Regions from separate parts of the Rhizobium sp. CECT 9324 genome, predicted to be linked through region 3. Evidence: riboswitches for the same ligand, from Rfam matches in the RefSeq annotation. Region 3 holds a riboswitch; each other region holds the start of a gene.
What was found. A riboswitch is a leader RNA that binds a small molecule or an ion and turns the genes downstream of it on or off. The one in region 3 is predicted to bind thiamine pyrophosphate.
Positions count from the first base shown of each region.

Region 1 (6,048 bases), 500 kb from region 3:
CGGACCAGGCGGGAAGCACATCGCGGAAACGGCCAGGCTCCGGGCGGTCGCCGTACCAGGCGATGCCGAAGCCATCCGCATTGGTGGCTGTCTTGGCGCGGGTGGCGCAATGGGATTGCTCAATCAACGAATGCGCCGGTGAGGTGACCAGTTCTTCAAGGTAGATCGCTTCGCCGCGATAGGCTGCCCAACGACACATGCGTTTTCACAACTCCTGCAAGCTGCCGATCCGGTGTCTGCGCGCTTTCCGTCAGTGTTCAACCGATTGGCTAATGATTTGTAAACGTCGCGACATTGATGACAGAATTTTGACGATTGCCGCAATCACTTTCTGCACTGCACAATTGAGTTTTGTGAGCGGCCGCCTGTTTTTCGAACCTCGGCGAATATTGTGAACACCGCGTTCCCGGCGCCCGCCTTCGGCTTTGGCGAAGTTCGGCTATATTGGTGTCAACCGCGTACACGCTCAAAGGAGCATCCGATGTCGATCCGACCCGTCAAGCATGAAAGCCGCGCCACGCCCACCATGGAAGGTGCCGGGGTAAAGTTGCACCGCGTCTTCGGCTTCGGCGATCCGTCGATGACCGACCCCTTTCTGATGATGGACGATTTCCGCAACGACAGTCCGTCCGATTATATTCGCGGCTTCCCCTGGCACCCGCATCGCGGCATCGAAACCATCACCTATGTGCTGGCCGGCACGGTCGAGCATGGCGACAGCCTGGGCAATCGCGGCCTGCTCGGCGCGGGCGACCTGCAGTGGATGACCGCCGGCAGCGGCATCATGCATCAGGAAATGCCCAAGGGCGACTTTGCCGGCCGCATGCACGGCTTCCAGCTCTGGGCCAATCTGCCCTCGTCGTTGAAAATGACCGCGCCGCGCTACCAGGACATCAAGTCCGCCGACATTCCCGTCGTGGTCGATGATGACGGCACCGCGGTCCGGGTGATTTCCGGCGACTTCTGGGGCAAGGCCGGTCCCGTCGATGGCATTGCAGCCGAGCCGGTCTATCTCGACATTTCAGTGCCGCCCGGCAAACGCAAGACCATTCCGGTCGACACCTACCGTTCAGCCTTCGCCTATATCTTTGCAGGCTCCGGCAGTTTTCGCGACGCGTCCTCGCCATTCGGGGTGAAGGTCGAGAAGGAATACATGGGCGAGGAGCTCAATATCAGAGACCTCTCGGGCAATCGCACATTGGTGGTGTTCGACACCGGCGACGAAATTACGGTCCAGGCCGGGGAACAGGGCATCCGATTCCTTCTGGTCACCGGCAAGCCGATCAAGGAGCCTGTCGCCTGGCACGGTCCGATCGTGATGAACACGCGCGAGGAATTGATGCAGGCCATGCAGGAATTGCAGAATGGAACTTTTATCAAGGTCGATCATTAATCACACAGCCGCAAGGCTTAGGTAGTCAAGTTCCCCTTGCCCGGCGGCCCCCTCCGCCGGGTTTTCTTTTTGTGGGAGATGGACGATGCTCATCACCGGCAGTTGCCACTGCGGCGCCATCCGCTACGAAGCCGACGTCGATCCTCAAGAGGTCGGCATCTGTCACTGCGTCGATTGCCAGCGGCTGACGGGTGGTGCCTACCGGGTCAGCGTCGGCGTCGAACCGCATAATTTCCGCGTCCTTGCCGGTACCGCACGGCGGTATCGCAAGGTCGCGGATAGCGGCAGGCCGAGCGACCAGTTTTTCTGCGATACCTGTGGCTCACCCCTCTGGCGGGTCGACGCTACCGGCAGCAGTATCGCCATTCGTCTCGGCACGGTCGATCAACGTCAGGCGTTGACACCCAACCATCAGAGCTGGACAGGATCGGCTTTGCAATGGGTGAGCGACATCCGCGATATTCCCGCATCATCCGGGGAATAGGGGCCCAATCGCGCTATTGCCAGAGCGCGTGAAAGTGGTGAACCGGGCCATGGCCAGAACCGACCGACAACGTCCCCGACAAACGGACAGCTTCAGCCAGCCAGTCCTTAGCGACCGCGACGGCATCATACGGCGAGAGCCCCTTGGCAAGTTCGGCAGCAATCGCGCTCGACAGCGAGCAGCCTGTACCATGGGTGTTCTTCGTTTCAATGCGCGGCGCTTCGAACCAGTGGACGCTCTCACCCAGGACCAGGAGATCGGGGCTGTCGGCGGCGGCAAGATGTCCACCCTTCAACAGCACAGCTGCCGCGCCACCCACAGCCAGCCGCACCGCCTGCGATTCCATCACGCGGCGGTTCTCGGCCTCGGCTTCACCGAGCAAAGCCGCCGCTTCCGGCAGATTGGGAGTGAGCAGCGTTGCCAGCGGCAAAAGCTCATCCCGCAATACCGCAACAGCCTCTGGGTCCAGCAGTGAGGCGCCGCCCTTGGCGATCATCACCGGGTCCAGCACGACAGGAATTCCGCGATGCGGCCTGAGCGCGCCCGCAATTGCACTGGCAATGCCCGCGTTGGCAATCATGCCGATTTTCACCGCATCGACCCGGACATCGGCAAAAACCATCCGGATCTGCTCGGCGACAAAACCGGGATCCAGCGCCTGCACAGCCGAAACCCCTTGGGTGTTCTGTGCCGTCAACGCCGTGATCGCCGCCATGCCGTAACAGCCACGCGCCGAAAATGTCTTCAGGTCGGCCTGGATCCCGGCACCTCCCGACGGATCGGATCCGGCAATCGACAGGACGTTTGCGATAGAAGTGGAACTGGTTTTCACGGACACCCCTTTTTAAGCGGGGCAGTTGGTGGGACGGATCGCGAAGTCAATCCTGAAATCGTCCCGAGCAACTCCCTCCGCCAGCATTATCTGGTTCAGGTTCAAAGGGTGCTTCTCAGTCCATCTCTCGACGAACGCCCCTGTCTCTCAATTATGATGTTCTAGACCAAGGCCGTGCTGCTGTCATGTGAAACGCCGGATGCCCCGCGAAGCGCACCGAACCATTTGCGGCAACAGTCAAAAATAGCTACGTGCGTAATCTGCCTGTTCCCACATCTCAAGGATTTCGCGATTGACCTCCGCCCAGAACACCGTCTTTGACAAACGTTACAACGGCTTCCTGTTCGACATGGACGGGACGTTGCTCAACTCCATTGCGGCCGCCGAACGAGTCTGGGGGAAATGGGCGGCACGGCACGGGCTCGACGTTGCGGCCTTCCTGCCGACAATGCATGGCAAGCGCGGCATCGACACGATCCGCGGGCTCGCCCTGCCCGGTGTCGATGCGGTCGCGGAAGCCCTGGAAATCGAGCGCGGCGAAATCGAGGATGTCGAAGGCGTTGTGGCCATCCCCGGTGCAATCGACTTCCTCAACGGCCTGCCTCCCGCGCGCTGGGCGATCGTCACATCTGCCCCGGCCCTTCTGGCCCGGGCACGCATCGAGGCCGCCGGCCTGCCACAACCGCCGACGATCATCACCGCCGAGGATGTCAAGATCGGCAAGCCCAATCCCGCCGGCTATCTGCTCGGCGCAAGCCATCTCGGCGTCGATCCTGCCCGCTGCCTGGTGTTTGAAGATGTCATGGCCGGCGTCTTGGCGGGCGAGGCTGCGGGCTCAGATGTCATGGTGGTCACAGCGACCCACAGTCATGCCATGGAAACAAGGCATCCGAGCCTGGCCAGCTACGAAAACGTGCGGGTCCATGTCGACGCCGATGGCGGCATGCAGATCGTGCGGGCGGGCTGACGGGGCGCATCAGCGGGAAGCCTGGAAGCGCCCCGCGCCGAAGTTCACGGAATATCACGCCGCCTTGGCGACGTGATATTCCTTGATCGCGACCATCTTGATCGCCGGATAACGCTCAGCTTCGTAGCGCAGCGAAAACGCGTCCTGCGCCATGAACACCGGATCTCCGTCCAGGTCGCGGCAGATATCGCCACGGCGCTGGGTCATGAACTTGTCGAGTTCGGCAGGCTGATCGGAGGAAATCCAGCGGCAGACCGAGAAACGCGACATCTCGAAGGAGACCGGCAGCGTGTATTCGCCAGCCAGTCGCTCCTTCAGAACGTCGAGCTGTAGAGCGCCGACGACACCGACGATCGCGGGCGAGCCGTCTTCCGGGGAAAACAGCTGCACGACGCCTTCTTCGGCCATCTGCTGCAGGGCTTCCTTCAGCTTCTTCGCCTTCATCGCATCTTCGAGGCGCACGCGGCGCAGGATTTCCGGCGAAAAATTCGGCACGCCCTGGAAGACAAGGTTCTCGCCTTCGGTCAGCGTGTCGCCGATGCGCAAGGTCCCGTGGTTCGGAATGCCGACCACGTCGCCGGCATAGGCCGTGTCGGCGAGCTGGCGCTGCGAGGCGAAGAAGAACTGCGGCGCCGTCAGGCCCATCTGCTTGCCGGTGCGGGCCAGCCGCGCCTTCATGCCACGCTCGAGCTTGCCGGAGCAGATACGGGCAAAAGCGATACGGTCGCGGTGGTTCGGATCCATATTGGCCTGAATCTTGAAGACGAAGGCCGTCATCTTGTCTTCGGCGGCATGCACGGTGCGTATGTCAGCCACCTGGTCGCGCGGCGGCGGGGCGAAATCGCCGAGCGCATTGATCAGGTCGCGCACGCCGAAATTCTTCAGCGCCGAGCCGAAGAAGACCGGGGTCATGTGGCCCTCGAGGAAGGCCTGCCTGTCGAACGGGCGGCAGGCTTCCTGGGCAAGCTCCAATTCTTCGATGAAGGCGGCGCGCTCGTTTTCCGGGAGTTGCTCGGCAACATTGGCCGGGCTGTTGACCGGCAGGCCTTCAACCTGTTTGTCGGACCCGCGGAAGGTGTTTTCCACCAGATTGTAGGAACCGCTGAACGTCTTGGAGCGGCCGACAGGCCAGGTGATCGGTGCTGTGTCGAGCGCCAGCTTTTCCTCGACCTCATCGAGGATCTCGAAGGGGTCGCGGCTCTCTCGGTCCATCTTGTTGATGAAGGTGATGATCGGGATGTCGCGCATGCGGCAGACCTCGAACAGCTTGAGCGTGCGCGGCTCGATGCCCTTGGCCGCGTCGATGACCATGACGGCGGCGTCGACGGCGGTCAGCGTGCGATAGGTATCGTCGGCAAAGTCTTCGTGACCCGGCGTATCGAGAATATTGAAGACTTTGTCATTGTATTCGAAGGTCATCACCGAGGTCACGACCGAAATGCCGCGCTCGCGCTCGATCTTCATCCAGTCCGATCGGGTCTGGATACGATCCTTCTTCGCCTTGACCTCGCCCGCAAGCTGGATGGCGCCGCCGAACAGCAGCAGCTTTTCGGTGAGCGTGGTCTTACCTGCGTCCGGGTGAGCGATAATCGCGAATGTGCGGCGGCGGGAGACCGCCTCTGCGAGCGTTTCGGCCATGGTGTGAATCCTGTGGAGTTGGGCGCTATCTAGCGTCTAAACCCCCGCATTGCAATTGACCTCGGCCCGGCTAGGGGAAACTAGTGGGGCATGACAGCACATCACGACATCCGCCCGACGCTCAATCTGCTTCGTCTGCCCCATGCGGAGGGCATCGACCTGCCAGCCTATGAGACACGCGGCGCCGCCGGCATGGATCTGCGTGCAGCCGTTGCAGATGACGCGCCGATGGTGCTTTCACCCGGCAAGCGGGCCCTGGTGCCCACAGGCCTCATCTTCGAAATCCCGGACGGTTACGAGGCGCAAATCCGCCCGCGCTCCGGCCTTGCCTTCAAGAACGGCATCACCTGCCTCAACACGCCCGGCACGATCGACAGCGATTATCGCGGCGAAGTGAAGGTGCTGCTGATCAATCTCGGCGACGAGGATTTCACCATCAGCCGCGGCATGCGCATTGCGCAGATGGTGATTGCGCCGGTCACGCAGGCACGGATTGCCGAAGTCAGCGAGACATCCGGCACCCAGCGTGGCACCGGCGGCTTCGGCTCGACCGGCGTTTGAGGACAAGACCGTGCCGGGCACTCTCACATTCCGGCAGGATTATTTCGGCGATCCGGTCGCTTTCCGCGGACTGGTCGCTCTGCTGCAGGACATTTTCGGTATCGACATCGGATTGCAGAACCGTCTTGGCGGCCCTGATCCATCCTCCATGCCGTTCGGCTATTTCGATGACC
Region 1 is NZ_CAKKMZ010000001.1:887,925-893,972, reverse strand. It holds gene LQ231_RS04250 (class II glutamine amidotransferase) at 1-199, opposite strand, end outside; gene LQ231_RS04245 (pirin family protein) at 482-1,393, shown strand; gene LQ231_RS04240 (GFA family protein) at 1,479-1,877, shown strand; gene thiD (bifunctional hydroxymethylpyrimidine kinase/phosphomethylpyrimidine kinase) at 1,891-2,709, opposite strand; TPP riboswitch at 2,765-2,861, opposite strand; gene LQ231_RS04230 (HAD-IA family hydrolase) at 3,002-3,676, shown strand; gene LQ231_RS04225 (peptide chain release factor 3) at 3,731-5,314, opposite strand; gene dut (dUTP diphosphatase) at 5,405-5,875, shown strand; gene LQ231_RS04215 (GNAT family N-acetyltransferase) at 5,886-6,048, shown strand, end outside.
Region 1: another riboswitch for thiamine pyrophosphate. It lies ahead of thiD (bifunctional hydroxymethylpyrimidine kinase/phosphomethylpyrimidine kinase); the one in region 3 lies ahead of thiB (thiamine ABC transporter substrate binding subunit).

Region 2 (6,048 bases), 3.5 Mb from region 3:
TTGTCCGCAAAGGCCGGGCGAACACCGACCCCCGTCTCCACGACGCGTGCTTCACCGAATGACGGATGCACGGCACAAGCCATGATGAGCAATTCCATCAGCGAGCGAACGGCAATCGGCCCATTGTCCGCGGCTTCGATCATCGTTGCGCCGAGCATGAAAAGGCCGCGTCCTCTGGGCACGATATAGAGAGGATGGCGGGGATGCAGCAGACGGATCGGTCTTGACAACGCGATATCCGATGCGTGCAGATAGAGCATCTCGCCGCGCACGCCGCGCAGGCCCGGCAAGGTTTCGATTGCGGCCGGGCCGGTACAATCGATTATGCATTCGTGGGTACGAGCTTGCGTTGTCTCGTCATAGGAGAAGCGGAACAGGACCCCGCCCTCCCTGAGGTTTTCATAGAGCCTCTTCATCGCCCGTCTTGGATCGAGATGAGCTTCTCCGGCAAAAAAAAGGCCCTTGTGAAACCGTCCGCCCAGGTCTGGTTCTAGAGCGGCGATGGCATCGGCATCAACCCATTGATGGTCCCGCGTGCGGGCGGCAAAGCGGCTGAGTTCGGCCATGTCTCTAGGCTGAGCGAGGACAAGCGTGCCCTTGCTGATGATTTCGCCGGGTAGGGTGCGTCGCCACCAATCCAGACCCTGAAGGCCGAGTTGCAGGACGGGTTCGGTGGCCGCCTCCCGCTCGCAGTAGGGAGCAAGCATGCCGCCGGCAAAATGAGATGCACCACCACCGACCACATCTGCGCGCTCATGCACTTCGACGGTGAAACCACGTCGCCTCAATTCGTGCGCGGTGACGAGGCCGGCTATGCCGGCCCCTTTTATGACAATGGTCATGTCACTCTCCCAATAATGGCGGTGCTGTTTCGGCCAGCGGCACATAGAGTTGCCCGCCCTGGCGGAATTTCTCCGCCATCGCCTGCAAACCTTCCTTCTGCGCTTCGGCGCGAATGTCATGCGAAATGCGCATCGAGCAGAATTTAGGGCCGCACATCGAGCAGAAATGCGCGACCTTGTGAGCCTCCTTCGGAAGGGTCTCGTCGTGGAACGAGCGGGCGGTGTCCGGATCGAGCGACAGGTTGAACTGGTCCTCCCAGCGAAACTCGAAGCGTGCCCGCGACAGGGCGTCATCGCGCAGTTGCGCCGCGGGATGACCCTTGGCGAGATCGGCGGCATGGGCGGCGATCTTGTAGGTGATAACGCCGATTTTCACATCATTGCGGTCGGGCAGGCCGAGATGCTCCTTCGGCGTGACGTAACAAAGCATGGCCGTGCCGAACCAGCCGATCATGGCGGCACCGATCCCGGAGGTGATGTGGTCATAGCCGGGTGCGATATCGGTGGTCAGTGGTCCGAGCGTATAGAAGGGCGCTTCGCCACAGACCTTCAACTGCTTGTCCATGTTCTCCTTGATCTTGTGCATCGGCACATGGCCGGGACCTTCGATCATCACCTGGCAATCCTTGGCCCATGCGATCTGAGTCAATTCGCCCAGGGTCTCCAGCTCGGCAAACTGGGCAGCGTCATTGGCATCGGCAATGGAACCCGGACGAAGCCCGTCGCCGAGCGAGAACGACACGTCGTAGCTCCGGCAGATGTCGCAGATTTCCTCGAAATGCTCGTAGAGAAAGCTCTCTCGGTGATGATGCAGACACCACTTGGCCATGATCGAACCACCGCGGCTGACGATGCCGGTGACGCGATTGACGGTCAGCGGAATGTAAGCAAGCCTGACGCCGGCATGGATGGTGAAATAGTCGACGCCCTGTTCGGCCTGTTCGATCAATGTGTCGCGATAGACCTCCCAGGTCAGGTCCTCGGCAATGCCGCCGACCTTTTCCAGTGCCTGGTAAAGAGGAACCGTGCCGATCGGTACCGGTGCATTGCGGATGATCCAGTCGCGGATGTTGTGAATGTTGCGGCCGGTGGACAGGTCCATGACTGTGTCGGCGCCCCAGCGGATCGCCCACACCATCTTTTCAACTTCTTCCGCCATCGAAGACGTGACGGCGGAATTGCCGATATTGGCGTTAATCTTGACGAGAAAATTGCGGCCAATGATCATTGGCTCGAGTTCGGGATGGTTGATGTTGGCCGGGATGATCGCGCGGCCGGCGGCCACTTCCTGGCGGACAAATTCCGGCGTGACAAAGTCTGGAATATGCGCGCCAAAGCTCTCGCCATCGCGGGACATTGTCTGGGTTTCAGCCTTGCGGCCCAGGTTTTCGCGGATCGCGATGAATTCCATTTCCGGTGTGATGATGCCAGCATGGGCATAGGCGAGCTGGGTGACGGCCTTGCCGTCGGTTGCACGCAAGGGCGGGTGACGCACGGGGAATTCCGGCGTTAATCGGTCGTTGGAAACGAAGCCGTTGTCTTCCGGCTTGATGTGTCGGCCGTCATATAATTCGACATCACCGCGGGCGCGTATCCAGGCGGTGCGGTTGCGGGGGAGACCCGCATCAATCGCGATCGTAGCCGCCTGATCGGTATAGGGGCCTGAGCTGTCGTATAGGTTGACGGGAGGCTCACCCGAGGTCGGATGAAGCGCGATCTGTCGCATGGGCACGCGAATATCCGGGTGGTGTTCGCCGGCCAGATGGATCTTTGTCGAGGCAGGAAGTGGCCCGGTGGTGACTTCGGGTTTCGTAAAGTTTTGGGCAATGTTCATCGTGAGGCTCCAAGTTTGATGTTGGAGACCCAGTCATGTCAGCCGGAAAGATGGATAGACGCCTGCCTTCAGTCCACAGAATGGACTCTTGGCATTGCAGCGCTCGCACCGTCCCTACGCCAGTATGAACTGGATCAGGTTCAACGGGTCACTGCGCTGCTTTCGAAAAAGCTCAGCAGACTCTCAGCCCCTTGACGGGACCCCCCTGGTGAATGACTTAAGGTTACGAACATATGGCTTGCCGCGTCAAGTGCCGATCGAAAGCGGTGGGATCGGCCGATCCCGATGCCGACGCTAATTCGATGACGTCGGTTGCGCGAGGCAGTGTCCGGGCATCATGATCCCAATCACCGTGCTTGTCGCAGCGGAGCGCTATTCGTATTCCATTTGGCATTCTTGCAATTGACAGATCGTTGTTTGCAGGCGTATCACTTCATTCTAATTGGTATGACCACTTGGCCACCTGTCCAGAAGGACGCTGCAGACCATGATTTTCTCCGCCGTTGAATCGCGCCGCCTGTATCGCCAGGTGGCGGACCAGATGCGAGGCCTGATCGAGCGCGGCGAATTGCAGGCGGGGTCAAGGCTGCCGGCCGAGCGTGATCTGGCGCAGAAGCTCGGCGTCTCGCGTCCGACCATTCGGGAGGCATTGATCGTGCTCGAAGTCGAGGGATTCATCGATATCCGCATGGGTTCCGGCATCTATGTGACGGCGCGCAAGGTGCCAGTCGCTGACCTGCCGCCGGAAGATTTTGAAGGGCCGTTTGAGTTGCTACGTGCGCGGGCGGTGGTCGAATGTGCTGTAGCCGAGGAAGCGGCACGGCTGGCCAGGCCCGAACACATCCTGGTGCTCGACGACAATCTGGCCAAGATGGACGCGGCACTGGATGATCGCCGTGCCGCCTTGGCCCTTGATCGCGATTTCCATGTGATCGTGTCGGGTATCATCGCCAATGCCACATTGAACCGTTTCGTCGGCAGCATTCACGATATGCGCATGACACCCTATTTTGAAAAGCTCGCCAGCTATTTCGAAAACAAGGATACCTGGAGGGCCGCGATGGAGGAGCATCGCGCCATTCGAGATGCAATTGCAGCCGCGGATCCAGTGGCAGCCCGGGCCGCCATGCGTGCCCATCTCGACCAATCACAGCTTCGCCTGTCGGAAAGTTTCGAGGAGGAAACGACCGACGGTTCGATACCGGCCGCATGGAGGCGTGCCGGCGGCATTTAGCCGATCGACTGACTTCAACTTGGGAGGAGAATAAGATGAAGTTCAAACTGAAAATGCTGATGGGCGCAACCGCCGCCATTCTGGCCTCGGCGCTGACCGCGCAGGCCGAAACCGTTCTGAAGTGGGCGCATGTCTACGAGACGTCGGAACCTTTCCATTCTGAATCCGTCTGGGCGGCCGAGGAAATCGGCAAGCGCACCGAAGGGCGCTACAAGATCGATGTCTTTCCGGCATCGCAGCTCGGCAAGGAGGCCGACCTCAACCAGGGCCTGAAGCTCGGTACGGTTGACATCATCATCTCGGGTTCAAGCTTTGCAGCGCGTGAATATGCGCCGATCGGCGTCACATATTATCCCTATACCTTCCGCGATCCGGCACACCTGATTGCCTATACCAAGAGCGATGTCTTCAAACGTCTTGCCCAGGGTTATGAAGACGCGTCAGGCAATCATATCACCGCGGTTACCTATTACGGCACGCGCCACACCACGTCGAACAAGCCGATCACCAAATGCGCCGACATGGCTGGCCTGAAGATCCGCGTTCCGGACGTTCCGGCCTATCTCGCCATGCCCCGTTCCTGCGGTGCGAACACCACGCCGATCGCTTTTGCCGAGGTCTATCTTGCTCTGCAGAACGGCACGGTCGAAGCGCAGGAAAACCCGCTGACCACGATCGAAGCGAAGAAATTCTACGAAGTGCAGAAGCACATCGTGCTGACCGGGCACATCGTCGATCATCTCAACACGCTGATTTCGAAAAGCCTGTGGGCAAACCTTTCTGATGCCGACAAGCAGATCTTCACCGAAGTGATGCAGCAGGCGGCTGAACGCAGCACCAATATCATCGCCGAACGCGAGCAGGCTCTGGTTGCGACCTTCAAGGAACGGGGAATCGATGTTGCCGAAGTCGACAAGGCCGACTTCGAAAAGACCGTGATGGAAAAAGCGGCGATGGAAGACTTCGGCTATGTCAAAGCCGATTGGGAGGCGATCCGCGCCGTCAAGTGATCCGTGTGCCGGCTCTTCCCGGAAGGGCCGGCATTCCTTCCTCTTTCGCGGATGTCTGCCATGTCAAAAGAAATCCACACGCCGATCACAGCGGAGGAGCTTGCGCACTCCTTCGATGAAGCTGCACCCGATATCGATATTTCGCACTATGCTGTCGAAGACTGGGTCACGCTTGCCATATTCTGGGTCATGGCGGGATGTGTCTTCCTGCAGTTCTTTACTCGTTATGTGCTCAATAATTCCTATGCCTGGACGGAAGAGATCGCGATCAACTGCCTGATCGGCGTGGTCTTTCTCGGTGCTGTGATGTGCGTGCGGGTGTCGCGCCATATCCAGGTTGACGTGCTTTATCACTATGTTCCGGCGAAGGTGGCTCGGGCGCTGGCGATCTTCGTCGATCTCGTGCGGATCGGGTTCTTCATCTACGCCTGCTGGCTGATGTGGCGCTATGTGTCGATTGTCGCGGACGAGCGCATGGTGACCGTCGACCTGCCGCGCAACATCGTCTTTTACAGCGTGATGGCAGGCTTCGTGTTGATGCTGTTCCGCTCTATCCAGGTTTTCATCGCCAATCAGCGGCGCGGCTATTCCGTGCTCGAGCGGCCGGAAGAATTTCAGAAGATCGAGGATTGATCCATGCTTCTGCTCGTCGGTTCCTTTCTTGTCCTGATGGTCGTCGGCGTGCCGGTCTCCATCTCCATGGCTGTCGCCTCCGTCCTCTATCTCGTCTTTTACAATGTCGCCCCGGATATCATCGCCGCACAGCGGATGATTGCAGGCGTCGAGAGCTTTCCGCTTCTGGCAGTGCCCTTTTTCATCCTCGCCGGCAATCTGATGAATTCCGCTGGCGTTACCGGACGCATCTATGCCTTCGCTGTCGCCCTTGTCGGCTGGATGAAAGGAGGCTTGGCACAGGTCAATATCATCGGCTCGGTGATCTTTTCCGGCATGTCGGGCACGGCTTTGGCCGATGCCGCGGGCATTGGCACGATCGAGATCAAGGCGATGAAGGATCATGGTTATCCGGTTGAAGTAGCCGTCGGCGTGACGGCAGCGTCGGCCACCCTCGGCCCGATCTTTCCGCCGTCGCTGCCCTTCGTGATCTACGGCATGATGGCCAATGTTTCC
Region 2 is NZ_CAKKMZ010000001.1:3,880,926-3,886,973, reverse strand. It holds gene thiO (glycine oxidase ThiO) at 1-842, opposite strand, end outside; gene thiC (phosphomethylpyrimidine synthase ThiC) at 844-2,676, opposite strand; TPP riboswitch at 2,770-2,893, opposite strand; gene LQ231_RS18830 (FadR/GntR family transcriptional regulator) at 3,164-3,910, shown strand; gene LQ231_RS18825 (sialic acid TRAP transporter substrate-binding protein SiaP) at 3,946-4,920, shown strand; gene LQ231_RS18820 (TRAP transporter small permease) at 4,981-5,553, shown strand; gene LQ231_RS18815 (TRAP transporter large permease) at 5,557-6,048, shown strand, end outside.
Region 2: another riboswitch for thiamine pyrophosphate. It lies ahead of thiC (phosphomethylpyrimidine synthase ThiC); the one in region 3 lies ahead of thiB (thiamine ABC transporter substrate binding subunit).

Region 3 (6,048 bases):
GGCTGCCGGCAAGACTGTTGCTACGGCCACGCTTCGACTTCCATCCACATGGTTCAACGTCCTCTTCATCACTCAGAACCTTCAAAAATCCCATGCCAATACACCGGTCGGACTTTCCTCCTCCGGGGATGGTGGCAGTCTCGGACAGGGCGCCAGAAGCAACCTGTTGAATAATTTATATGGCTCCTTCCGGCGCCCCGTTCGGCGATTTTTGCCGGTTGCATGCGTCTCTCTGGCAAGGCGGCTTTGGCCGACGAAACTTGGCGTCTCGTCGTCAACCGGGCGCGGGTCCGAAACGTCTCGTTGAGACGTCCTGGCCGGGTGCCCGGGAGGTTTCAGGTTTCCGGCGGATGTGCGCACATCCCGACCTGACCCTCGCCCGGGGAGCGGGTCATTTGCGATCCCAGCTCCCGCCGTCTTTGTCACCAGATCCGTTTGACCGGATCCGGCGCCTTGTTTGTGTGCCCCTGAGGCACGCCCGATGGCCGTTGGGATCGAGGCTGGCTCAAACCATCCGAGGTTTTCACCATCCACCGTCCCGCCACCGGAGGGAGACCGTTGCATCCGGCCCGGAGGGTCTGGCCAGCGACAGCCGCGCCCTCCGGCGCCGGTTCCGCTTCGCCGGGCTCGCAATCCCCGGTGTATCCGAAAGCGGAACGGAGGGGAGTATGGCACAGCTCAAAACCAGGGGGATGAAATGGGGGCAGTTTTATTGAAAACGTTGGGGAATTTGAAAAAGTCATCCCCGCGGGAGGTGGTTTTTTGGCGGTTTGGCGGGTGAGCCCCCTCATCCGCCCTTCGGGCACCTTCTCCCTCGAGGGGAGAAGGAAGTCACTGCCCACCCTTGCCGTCCGCTTTGCGGCGACTTCTTCCGCTCAGGCGGCGCGGGGCCGCGCGCCGGCCTTGTAAAACCAGTATACGGGACGGCGGACAGACGTTGATCAATCCACCAGCGCTTCGGCAGCATGACCGGTGCGTTCCAGATGCAGCAGCCTTGGATTGGTGGCCCGGAGATAGGCGGCGGAGCGGCCGATATAGAGGAGTGTCGCGTCACCGAGTTCGCCGAGGATGCGGCATAGCCGCTCTTCGGTGGCGGGTTCCAGGCCTTCGAGGACGTCATAGAAGACCACCCAGCGCGGCTTGCGCAGGAGAATATTGGCGAAGGCCAGCGCCATCTGTTCGTCCTTGTCGAGCACGCGGTCCCAGCGGGCGCGGTCATCGAGGCGCCGGACCAGTTCGTCGAGGCCGACGCGGGTGAGTGCGGCACCCAGTTCGGCATCGGTGAAGCTGGCAGAGGGCGCCGGATAGGCGAGCAGGCTGCGCAGACGGCCTTCCGGCAGGTAGCCGACCTGCGGCACGAAGAGGATTTCCTCGTTGGCCGGCAGCGTGATGCTGCCTTCGCCGAAGGGCCAGAGGCCCGCCAGCGCATTGAACAGAAGCTTGCGGTTCACACCCTGATCGCCATTGACCATGATTTGTTCGCCGGCCTTGATGGTGATCTGGCGTTCCTTGAGGCGGAAGGCACTTTCGCAGGCATCACCGTTGACCCGAACGCAGATCTCGAGCGCATCGAGATCGACCTGCCCTGGCTTGCCGCTTGCCACCGCGATGCGACCAGCCGTCGGGACTTGCCGGTCGAGATCCATCAGGGCGGCGCGAAAGACGGTGACGCGCATCAGGGCGGCGCGCCAGTCGGCGATGGCGCCGAAATTGTCGACATACCAGCGCAGCGCCGAATAGACCTGGGTGAAGGCGGCGGCCGCCATCATCAGGCCGCCGAAGCTCATCGGGCCCGCGAAATAGGCGGGCGAGGCGATCAGGATCGGCACGATGATCGCCAGCCAGCCGAAGCCGGCGGTGACCCAGGTGAGATTGGTCAGCGCCATGGCCAGATGGCGGATCGAGCCGATGACCGTGTCGAGCGTCTGGTGGATATGGCGGCGTTCGGTTTCCTCGCCGCGGGCGAGTGCGATCGCCTCGAGATTTTCGTTCGCCCGCATCAGCGAAAATCGCAGCTCGGCCTCGCGGGCGTAACGATCGGCATTGAGCCGCGAGAGCTTGGTGCCGACAAGCTGGCTGAGCAGCGAGGCTGCGAGCGCATAGAGGATGGCGCCCCAGACCATGTAGCCGGGGATGGCAAAGCTGTATGTGCCGACATGAAAGGTGAAATTGCTCGACAGGTTCCACAACACGCCGATGAAGCTGACGAGAAGGATGGTCGACTGGACCAGGCCAATGGTCAGCGAGGTGGTCATTTCGGCGAGTTTGCGCGCGTCTTCATGCAGGCGCTGGTCGGGATTGACGCCGAGCGGGCTCGACATCGACAGGCGGAAGGCCCGCCTGTCCGTCAGCCACTGGTCGACGACATCGCGCGACAGGCCCTCGCGCATATAGAGCGCCGTCATCTGGTTGAGCCAGGTCTGGATGACATTGAGCAGCAGCAGGAAGCCGGCGATGAAGGCGAAGTTGCGCAATTCGTTGAGGAAGGCTGAAAGATCGCGCCGTTCCAGCGCGTTGTAGAAGGGTGCATTCCACTGGTTGAGAAGTACCGTGCCGTAGGCGGTGAGAAGAATGATGCCGAGCAGGGCGGTGGCGAACGCCAGAATGCGGTTGCGCACCGCCGACTGCCAGAAACTGTCCAGGGCTATCGAAAGCTGGCGGTTGAAGCTCAGTTCGGCAGCCGGCAGCGTGCCCTCGGCAGCGCTCTGCTGTTCGGTATGAAAGGTTACCATGCGCACTCATCCCATCGATCGCAGACAAGGTCTAGCATGCAGGGCTTGCGTTTCCCTTACCCTTTGGCGCGGCCCTGCCGTGCACGATACGCAAGGCCCATCTTGCGCCGACCCGCGCGGCGCGCTATCTCAAGACTGCTCTAACGGGGTGCCTTTCGTTCCATCGGGACGAAATGCTGAGAGGCGACAGCCAACCCGCGGAACCTGATCCGGTTAACACCGGCGGAGGGATTAGACGCGTCGATCGCAAAGCGCCCTATCCCGAGATCAATTGTTTTTTAGGAGGAGGGCGTCATGCCATCATATCTCGTCGACACCTTGCGTTCCGGTCTTGCCGCAGCGCTTCTCGCAACAGCCTTTCTCGGGTCAGGTCTGGTGCTGCCGGCGCATGCCGCCGACAAGGTGCTGACCGTCTATACCTATGAGAGCTTCATTTCCGAATGGGGTCCGGGTCCGAAGGTTAAGGAAGCCTTCGAGAAGAGCTGCGGCTGCACGGTCAATTTCGTCGGCGTTGCCGATGGCGTGGCCCTGCTGACCCGGCTGAAGCTGGAAGGCGAAGGCTCGAAGGCTGATGTGGTTCTCGGGCTCGATACCAGCCTGACCGAGGAAGCCAAGCAGACCGGCCTTTTTGAAGCCTCCGGCATCGATCTTGCCAAGGCCAAGGTGCCGGGCGGCTTTTCCGACGATGTCTTCGTGCCCTATGACTACGGCCATTTCGCCGTGGTCTACGACAGTGAGACGGTAAAAAATCCGCCGACGAGCCTGAAGGAACTGGTCGAGGGCGACCCGAGCCAGAAGATCGTCATCGAGGATCCACGCACCTCGACGCCCGGGCTCGGTCTGCTGCTCTGGGTCAAGTCGGTCTATGGCGACAAGGCGCCGGAAGCCTGGGCGAAGCTCAAGGGCCGCGTATTGACGGTGACACCCGGCTGGTCGGAGGCCTACGGCCTGTTCACCAAGGGCGAGGCGCCGATGGTGCTGTCCTATACGACCTCGCCGGCCTATCACATGGTGGCGGAAGAGACCGATCGCTACCAGGCGGCGGAATTCTCCGAGGGCCACTACATCCAGATCGAGGTCGCGGGCCTGTTGAAGAACGCGCCGGACAAGGATCTGGCCCGGCAGTTCCTCGCCTTCATGCTGGAACCGGGCTTCCAGGATACCATTCCGACGAACAACTGGATGATGCCGGCGGCGGCCACATCCGAGCCGCTGCCCGACGCCTTTGGCAAGCTGGTACAGCCGAAGACCACCTTCCTGATGAATTCGGCCGAGGTCGCTGCCAACCGCAAGGCGTGGATCGACGAATGGCTGGCAGCGATGACGCTGAACTGAGCCTTGCGGCATGGCACGCCCGCGCATCCTGTCAAACGCGGAAAGGCTGCCGGCTCTGGCCGGCGGTCTTCTGGTGCTGGCGCTGGTCGCGGGTTTCATCGGGACGGCGCTGGTTGCGCTGCTCCGCGGCCGGATGGACGGCGCATCGCTTGGCGTGATCGGCGATCCGGTGGTGCATTCGGTGCTGCGCTTCACGCTGTTTCAGGCGGCCCTGTCGACGGCTCTGTCGGTCATGCTTGCCCTGCCGGTTGCCAGTGCGCTGGCGCGCCAGCCGGGGTTTGCCGGTCGCCGCTGGCTGATCCGGCTGATGGCCGTGCCGATGGGCCTGCCGGTGCTGATCGGGGCGCTCGGGCTGATCGGTATCTTCGGGCGGCAGGGCATCATCAATGATGGCCTAGCCTTTGTCGGCCTTGCCGAACCGGTGTCGATCTACGGACTTTCCGGCATCCTGATCGCGCATGTGTTCTTCAACCTGCCGCTGGCGACCCGGCTGATGCTGTCGGCGCTAGAGCGGGTGCCGGCGGAATACTGGCGCTCGGCGGCAAGCCTCGGCCTGTCGCCGCTGTCGATCTTCCGCTTCATCGAATGGCCGGTGCTGGCGCGGGTCATTCCGGGTGCCAGCGGGCTGATCTTCATGCTCTGTGTTACCAGCTTCACCCTGGTTCTGGTGTTTGGCGGCGGGCCGGCGGCAACGACGATCGAGGTGGCGATCTATCAGGCGCTGCGCTTCGATTTCGATCCGGAACGGGCGGTGTCATTGGCGCTGATGCAGATCGTCGTCACCGGCGCGATCCTTTCTGCCCTGAGCCTGCTGCCGGCGGCGGTCGATACCGGCCAGACCAGCGGCCGGCGGTTTGTCCGATTTGACGGCATGGGGCTGCCGATCCGGTTGCTGGATGCTGCCGTGCTCCTGCTGGCGGGGCTGTTTCTCGTGCTGCCGCTGGCGCAGGTGATCGTCTCGGGGGTGAATGCCGATCTGATCAAGCTGTTGCGGGAGCCGGCGTTCCTGCAGGCGGCGGGCACCAGCCTGATCGTCGCATCGTCAGCCGGCCTGCTGTCGCTCGCCTGCGCCTATGGCGTGGTTTCGGCACGGGCCGCGCTTTCGTCAGCGCGGCCCTTCGCCGTCGGGTCGCGGCTGTTTTCGGCATCCCTCGCGGCAAGTTCGTCGCTGGTGCTGCTGGTGCCGACCAGCGTTCTGGCGACCGGCTGGTTCCTGGCCTTGCGCGCGCATGGCGATATCGCGACATTTGCGCCGGTGATCGTCATCGGCATCAATGCGCTGATGGCGCTGCCGTTTGTCATGCGGGTGCTGGAGCCGGCCTTTGTCGAGCATCAGGCCCGCACCAGCCGGCTTGCGGCCTCGCTCGGGCTTTCCGGGCTGTCGCGCTTGCGCCTGGTCGACTGGCCGGTGCTGAAGCGGCCGCTTACCATGGCGCTCGCCTTTGCCATGGCGCTGTCGCTCGGCGATCTCGGGGCGGTGGCGCTGTTCGGGTCGGAAAATATCTCGACGCTGCCGTCGCTGATCTATGCGCGCATGGGCAGCTATCGCAGCCATGATGCCGATGGCCTTGCGCTCATTCTCGGGGCGATCTGCCTGGTGCTGGCGCTGATCGGCGCGCCGCAAGGAAAGGACATGCGCCGATGATGGCGGAAAAAGCGGCGGCGATCCGCCTGGAACAGGTGCGGCTGACGCTCGGCGCGCCGTCATTTCACTTCGACTGCCGCTTCGAGGCGGGGGCAATCACGGCGGTTGTCGGGCCCTCGGGCTCGGGCAAGTCGACCCTGCTCAACCTGATTTCCGGTTTCGAGCGGCCGGACAGCGGCCGCGTGCTGATCGGCGACCGCGACGTCACCGAGCTTGCACCCGCCGAGCGGCCGGTGTCGCTGGTGTTCCAGGACAACAATCTGTTTGCCCATCTCGATCTCTACACCAATATCGGGCTCGGCATTCATCCGGCGCTGCGCCTGACGGCAGCGGACC
Region 3 is NZ_CAKKMZ010000001.1:392,335-398,382, forward strand. It holds gene LQ231_RS01825 (ABC transporter ATP-binding protein/permease) at 942-2,732, opposite strand; TPP riboswitch at 2,867-2,980, shown strand; gene thiB (thiamine ABC transporter substrate binding subunit) at 3,027-4,067, shown strand; gene thiP (thiamine/thiamine pyrophosphate ABC transporter permease) at 4,078-5,712, shown strand; gene LQ231_RS01840 (ATP-binding cassette domain-containing protein) at 5,712-6,048, shown strand, end outside.